Regions from separate parts of the Glutamicibacter sp. FBE19 genome, predicted to be linked through region 1. Evidence: predicted binding sites of a transcription regulator. Region 1 holds the regulator's gene; the other holds the start of a gene.

Region 1 (3,655 bases):
CAATTCGATCTCGTTGCGTTTTGATGTCTTCCACCTGGGCTAACAACAAATCGATATTCTTCAGCGCCGCTACGGCAGTTGCCTGCGTGACGGCCGAGAGGTGGTATGGCAGCCGCACCAAGCGAATGGCATCGGTGACTTCAGGCGCCGCTGCGAGGTACCCGACGCGGGCACCGGCAAGGCCAAAGGCCTTTGACATGGTGCGCGTGACGATGAGCCGCTGGCGGCCTTCAAGCAAGGTGAGCGCCGATTTGGTGCTGGACAAGGAAAACTCGGCGTAGGCTTCGTCAACAATGACCATGCCATTGTGCTCGCTCATTGCGTCATATACGGCTGTGATCACGTCCAGGCCAAGCGCCGTGCCCGTGGGGTTGTTAGGAGAGCACAGGAAGACAATGTTCGGTTGGTGCTTGAGAACTTGTTCTGCCGCGGATTCTGCGGAGAGAGTGAAATCCTCGGCGCGCGTACCGGCGATATATGTTGTATCGGTCCCGCTAGCTAGGAGGGGGTACATCGAGTATGTTGGTCCGAAACTCATGACGCTTCGTCCTGGCCCGCCAAATGCCTGCAGGATTTGCTGGAGGATTTCGTTCGAGCCGTTTGCCGCCCAGATGTTACCTGCGGTCAGGGAGTGGCCGAGATAGTCAGCCAGCAGTTCACGGAGTTCGGTGAATTCACGATCCGGGTATCTGTTGAGGCTGGTTGCTGCTTTTGCGACCTCTTGCGCAATGGCATCCACGACAGTTGGCGGAAGCGGATGAGTGTTCTCGTTGACATTCAGCTGAATGGGCACGTCGATTTGTGGTGCGCCATATGGGGATAGCCCGCGGAGATTCTCACGCAAGGGCAGCTGACTCAAAAGTTCACTGCGGTCATTCACGCAATAAGTCTACGTGCGTACCGGCTTGGCGGGTGAATCCGCTACGAGTCAAGGTAACAATCCCCTGCCTCGATCGATGCTCTAACCAGCGAGCACAGGGATCGACAGCGAGTCGCCAACGTGGATCTCGCTTCCCTGGAGGGAGTTGAGTTCCGAAATGTGGCTGACAGCAGAAGTGACGTCGTAGCCCTGGGCGTACTCCTTGGCCAAGCTCCACACGGTGTCGCCCGGGATAACGGTGACGTCCACAGTTTCGACGCCCGTTGGGAGTTCAGATGATGCCCTTGCATCTGAAGCGAACATCGAGAAGAAGAACGCTGCAGCTACGGTTAGCGCAAAAACTGGAATGCCCACCAAAACAGCCCAGCCGCGGCGGTTGATCCGGATCTTCAATGGGCTCTGGGTTTGATTTGAGTCAAGTGCGAGGGTTGCCATGACCTTATCTCCTCAAGATTGTGTAGCGATGCGAAGTTATATTCGATATGTAGATTTCGAAGACTTGTTCGAAACTAGTACATCTGTTCTAACAGAGCTTCGTCCGACTTGTCCAGAAGTTTTCGAACAAATCTTTGAAAGAAGCTCGCTTATCCACTAAGATTTCGAAGTAGACGAGCAATGAAAACATCACACCATCTGGCTCCGACAGTTTGGACTGCCGAACTTTCGACAGATAGCTAGGGAAGGCAAAATCTCATGTCAGCTTCACAACGCACTCCCCGATCGAATGCACGCTCGTTGACGATTCGCCAAAAGAAGATCCTGGAAACGATCCAGCGTGCCATCGGCAAGAACGGCTATCCACCATCCATGCGTGAGATTGGCGACTCGGTAGGACTCAAGAGCCTTTCGAGCGTCACCCACCAATTGAGCCAGCTGGAAAAGCTCGGGTACATTCGTCGAGATCCACGCCGTCCGCGCGCCATGGAGATTTTGTTGCCGCTGCAGTTGGCGGACGATGCTGAGAACTCAACGGCGTCGGAGGCCGCAGAGAGCAAGGCTGCCGAAGACGCGATGGTCATCGAGCTCAGCACGTCAGCCGATACGACCATGGTTCCATTGGTCGGCCGGATCGCTGCTGGTGGGCCGATCCTTGCTGATCAGTCTGTCGAAGATGTTTTCTCGTTGCCTCGCCAGCTGGTCGGACACGGCGAATTATTCATGCTCAAAGTCTCTGGCGATTCCATGGTTGATGCCGCTATCTGTGATGGTGACTGGGTAGTCGTCCGCCGTCAGCAGAATGCTGAAAACGGCGATATCGTCGCTGCATTGCTGGACGAAGAAGCCACTGTCAAAACCTTCCGGCAGCGCGATGGGCATACATGGCTGCTGCCCCAGAACTCACGCTACGAACCGATCTTGGGCGACGCGGCCAAGATCATGGGCCGTGTTGTTTCTGTGATGCGTTCGCTCTAATCGCATCTGGCATGAGGGGTGTTGGTGCGCAAGCATCAACACCCCTCAGTCGTTTGCTCCCTGCGATTTCGGTTTCGATTCGCACCGTTGTGCTGCGCTGAAGATCATCCAACGCTGAACTGCCGCTGAGAGCCGTCGTGGTTCTTCGTTGACCAATCGGCTAGCTGTCGACGTCACCAAATCGCGTGCGATGCCCCGAACGTCCAGATCCATGCGCTCATCGTTTGCGCAGAGGGCCAGGTATCGGCAGAGAATCCCGGCAAATAGGTTGCCATCGCCTCCTCCATCAAGCACCAGGGATCCGGCCTCGTCGGCCAGATGCCGGCGTGTGGCATGAACAAGTGCAGCAGCATGCTCCAAATCAGCTGCGGTACCTAATTCCAGCAGCGCGCCGAGCACCGGACCCTGGTTATAGGTATAGAGGTGATCTTCCAGTTTTTGGCCTGTTGAAGTGAGTCTGAGCCCATCAAGATATAAACCGTGCTGGTCGCTGAAGATGTTGGAATGCATCCAGTCAAGCAGCTTCCTGGCTTGTTCGCGATCACCGATGCGTGCGAAAAAGAGTGCGGCAGGAGCGTTGGCAGGGGCATTCTTGAAATCGCGTTTCCTCGACCAGTACAAGCCGCCATCGAGGACTTCGTCGATGCCGCTTTCCAATTGCTTGCGCAAAGTCGTTATTGCTCGTTTTGCACCGAGATGGCTGTGCCCTTCCAGCTTCCGGGAAAAAGCCAGCAACCTCTGGCTCGCCAGCGCCAGCCATGCCATATCGTCAAAGAAGTAGTTCGGGAAGACTCCGAAATTGCGAATGCGGATTCCTGCCAGCAGGTCTTTGGCACGGTGAAGTTCGCGCCGGGCTGCATCACGATCGCCAGCTTCCCAATAGCCCAGCCCGTCGTCAAGGATCGCATCCAGGTAGTGGGCCTGCCACCAGTAGTTCCACTCAGCAAACGGATGAGAAAATCCATTCATATCGCTGAGCATGCTTCCGTCATGCATCCGGTGCTGAAGGCTATAGGGCCGGCCAATCCACGTGCCTGGCAGGCGAAGGAGCCGATGGCCAAAACGCGCATGCGTATCTTCGGCTGCTTCACACGCCAGTTCCCTCATGGATTTCATCTTGCCTTCCGGAATTTGCCTTCCCTGTGGCGCAGACATTAGTGCATTCAACGAGCCCGAGTCACCGGGTCATTGCTTTCGAGCACCGGAAGTTACTTTTCAGCAGGCTTGAGGCGTTCCAGAACTCCAGAAATGACCTTCTTGTCTACTGTGGGCCACATCGGTGGCAGGGTAGCCTTCAGGAAGCTTCCGTAGCGCGCCGTGGCCATGCGCGAGTCCAATATGGCTACAACGCCCCGGTCGTTG
Region 2 (3,655 bases), on a different contig from region 1:
GGGCAGGGTGGTTCGGGTATCCGAAAGGAAGCGCTCGAACACCAGGTCATGGGCTAGCGGGTTCACCTGGCTGATGCCCAGCAGGTAGTTCACCAGCGAGGAGGCGCCCGAACCGCGGGCCGCAACACGCACCCCCATGTCAGTGATCAGCTTGACGGTTTCGGCAACGGTCAGGAAGTATCCGGCGAAGTCCAGCCGGTCGATCACCCCCAGCTCGAGGTCCAGCTGCTTCTCGATCAGGTTCCGGTCGGTGTCAGGCAGCAGGCGCGGGACCGCTGCGAAGACGCGTTCGGTTAGTTCCTGCTGGGCTGGGCGATAGAGTCCGATGATTTTTGCCTCGGGGATCACCGGCTTCTTCCACCCGAGGTCTGCGACGGGATCCAGTGCCGCCCACGCGGCGAGCTGCTCGGTATCGCGCAGCATCTGATGGGCCCAGATCCGCTCGGTGGCGTTGCCGATTTCGGTGGCAAGCTGCTGCATCTGCTGCGGGGTTTTCAGCCAGCCCTGCCCATTGGGCTGGCAGGAATCCAGGTTTTTCAAGCTGTGCAGGGTGCGTGCGGAGTCAATGATATCTGCGGTGACCGCCCCGTCGGGGTCCACATAGCGCACGGCATTGGTGAGCACGGACTTAATCCCCCGCTCTTGGGCGTAGCGCAGCAAGCGGGCGGCTTCGCCGAGGCTGTAGCGTGAACCATGCGCAGAGAGGTAGGTGGTGATTTCCACTCGCAGCATCTTCCCCACCCGCTTTTTCCAGTCGGCCATGAGGGTGCGTGCCTGGGCGTATTTTCCCTTGAGGATTGCCCTGGCTACATCGGACTCGCCACCGATCAGGATCATCAGGTTGCCTTCGCGGCCCAGTTCCCCAACCTGACTGGTGCTCAGTCCCGGAACGCCGTGCGCGGTGCTGTGCGCGAGGGTAATCGTTCGGCATAACGCTGCGTAGCCAGCTCCTGCGCAACCGCCTCGAGCCAGCACGGTGATTCTTGCGAGGGTTTCGCCGGCAGAGTCGAGCACCGCGAGGTTGGCGCCGAGGATGGGTGCCAGCCCTTCTGCCATGCAGGCGGCGACGTGCTTGACTGCTCCATACAGCCCGTCACGGTCAGTGAGTGCCAGCATCTGCGCACCGTGGGCTTTGGCTGCCTGGGCCAAGGCGCGCGGGTGCGACACCCCGTAGTGGGCGCTATAGGAAGAACTGACGTTCAAATGGGTGAAGCTCATTGCGGTCCTTCGAATATATGTTCCCCCGTCTGTAGCTTAGGCGCTGCGAGCCAGGGACTCATGCACACGCACCAGTCGCCAGCGTTCGGTTTGCGCGTCAAAACTGACGTCAACGCTGTGCACCTGCTGGGGTCCGCGCACCGCAACCAGTTGCAGTCGCCACATCTCATAGTCAGCGATTCCTGCGCCGATTCCGCGAGGAATCCGCAGGTTTTCGTCCCACCATTTGCGGCGCTCGAACCAGCGCTGAGGCTCGGCAGCCAGGCGGTAGTCCTGCCCCTGCCAGCTCACGCGCAAAGGCATTCCGTTCGCTGCGCGGGCAACCTCGATTGACTCGGTGAACATCCCCACGTGTGCACTCCTTACTTAGTAGAACCATCCTATTCGAACACGTGTTCGAATGACAGTTACACTAGTCAGACGCACCGACAGTTTGGGCTAGCCGGGCACCGCTTCACGAAAAGCTGCGCCGAGCGCAAAGGGAGTTCCGTTGACCTCGAAGCTGGTCGCAATTCCCATCGCCAGGCCAATGGGCCTAAGGCGCTGGCAACTATAAAAGACCACCATTGCCCCTAGTACCTTCCGGCCCTGTGACCGCCGTGAGGCATTCCGCATCAAGCAAAATAGCCAGTCCAGTTCCTCGAATCACCAAATGGAAGCAGTTCTGGAAGCAAGCCGGAGCTAGTGAGCTGGCACTCGAACTCGCCTGGGTGATCGCAGGCAAGAATGCTCAAAACACGTTGGTTGTGAGCAGCCGAGAGAGACAAACCATGGAGAAAAAGATACCTGCGGGCGGGAAAGCCGGATGAGCCCAATGGCTTAGGCGCTATCGGATCGAGCAAACGAAGGCCTGATACTCATTGCCGCGAGCTCGATAGTATGCGGTAAGCTAACCCAGCCACAGAAGAGCCAGCAACCATAAAACGGTTATTTTGTGTGTACCCATAAAAATGTTTACGTGTTGTCGTTAGGATTGGACTATGGAGACTTTCAAACGCCAAAATTATGTAGATTACCTGGTGAATGAATATGGTTACGAAGCTCGCATAACACCTTGGGGGATCTACATTGAATACCCAAATTTTGACGACAACGGGCTCGCGATCATCAAATGGAGGGTCACAGAAAAAGAGCTTGCCAGCTTGAACGGGATTAAAATGCCGCGAGGTTTTACTGGTGGCGAGCAATACGCATTCTCACGATTGATAACAGCACTTCATACTTTCACTGGTTCACGAGGAACCATGTACGGAGCAAGCCTGAGAATAGAGGCAGAAGACTAAGAATGGCTATGGCGTAAATACGCCATAGCCATTCTTGTAGTCAGTGACCCATTGAAATCTTATTATTTACCGCAGGCTCGACGCACGTTATCCGGATGAGATGTGATGAGACGAGAATTTGTGGTCGAGACTGCCGTTGTGACGCCGACTCTTTTGAAGATGCGGTCACGGGAATCTCGCAGTTCATAAACTCCACCGTAGCGGACGGTTTTATTGCTGCTCTGATATTTCTTCAGGCATGGCCAGTTTAATGCTTCATTGGTTGCCCAATCGGCAAATTCCCTCCAGTTTACCCCCAAGTACACGGCCTGGTTGTTCCAATCATTCATGTGGCCAGCTTTAATATGCCGATAGCCCCAACCTGTATTGTCGCCATTGATGACTTTGTTTGTACCGCAACGCAGATAGGCTTTACGTCCTGAGACTCCTTTGACCGCTTGCCGGTTGAAAGTCCTGACGAGTTTTTCGTTCTTATCGAAAACGCCACATGGTGACCAATACGCTGCGGGTTGCGCAACCCCTGGCTTTTGTGCAACGTTTTCAAAATAGAATCGTTCTCCACTTTTTCCTACTGCGTAGGCTGGAGTGGTCTGTGTTTCTACAAAATTTTCTGTCTCCGTCTGCGCCGCATTAGCAGGCGCGCTCACCAGTGAGCTGCCTAGTAGTAATACACCGAGAATAAGCGAAGTAGACTTTTTCAAAGAATTCCTCAATCTGTCTACTGATCGTCTTGATGAGTAGTATCTCTAAATATATCTTGAGTGAAAATAATTGAACTACCTGTTTCGGGATGTTAAATACATTTTTTAAACCCTTGGATTGGTGGAGTTGTTGATCGCACGAGTGTGTTGTGCGATCAACTGTAGAAGATGAAAGTAATAGAAGACTTTCGAGAATGCCAGTGGGCTGCTAGAGAACTGAGATTCCTGGTTAGAGGCCTTTTCAATATCGGTCGATTTCGGTTCTAGAATTCAGTTTCGTTTAGCCATTGCACGAACAGCATCATTCGTTCTGATTCTGGAGGCCTGGCAGTCGATGCAATTGGTACTCGCGCCAGGTCAGCAGAACAATCACAACATCAAAGACTGTGAGAGCCAGTAACACCCAGCTAAAGTTAACGATCAGTTCATAGGTCTGATAGAGGATGAACACTA

The links. Region 1 encodes LexA, which represses DNA repair genes until DNA is damaged. Its sites were predicted from a motif close to TCGAACANNTGTTCGA; they were not measured.
Region 2: a site for LexA is predicted at 1,603-1,618, ahead of H6F58_RS16660 (DUF6504 family protein). Genes of this name have one in related genera too.

The regions. Positions count from the first base shown of each region.
Region 1 is NZ_JACKQN010000002.1:41,668-45,322, forward strand. Features, by position in the region: gene H6F58_RS03830 (histidinol-phosphate transaminase) at 1-880, opposite strand, end outside; gene H6F58_RS03835 (LysM peptidoglycan-binding domain-containing protein) at 962-1,315, opposite strand; gene lexA (transcriptional repressor LexA) at 1,574-2,293, shown strand; gene H6F58_RS03845 (glycoside hydrolase family 76 protein) at 2,339-3,262, opposite strand; gene H6F58_RS03850 (ATP-dependent DNA helicase) at 3,502-3,655, opposite strand, start outside.
Region 2 is NZ_JACKQN010000013.1:58,469-62,123, reverse strand. Features, by position in the region: gene dnaE (DNA polymerase III subunit alpha) at 1-1,218, opposite strand, end outside; gene H6F58_RS16660 (DUF6504 family protein) at 1,255-1,563, opposite strand; gene H6F58_RS16655 (hypothetical protein) at 2,199-2,501, shown strand; gene H6F58_RS16650 (hypothetical protein) at 2,564-3,148, opposite strand; gene H6F58_RS16645 (DUF2127 domain-containing protein) at 3,504-3,655, opposite strand, start outside.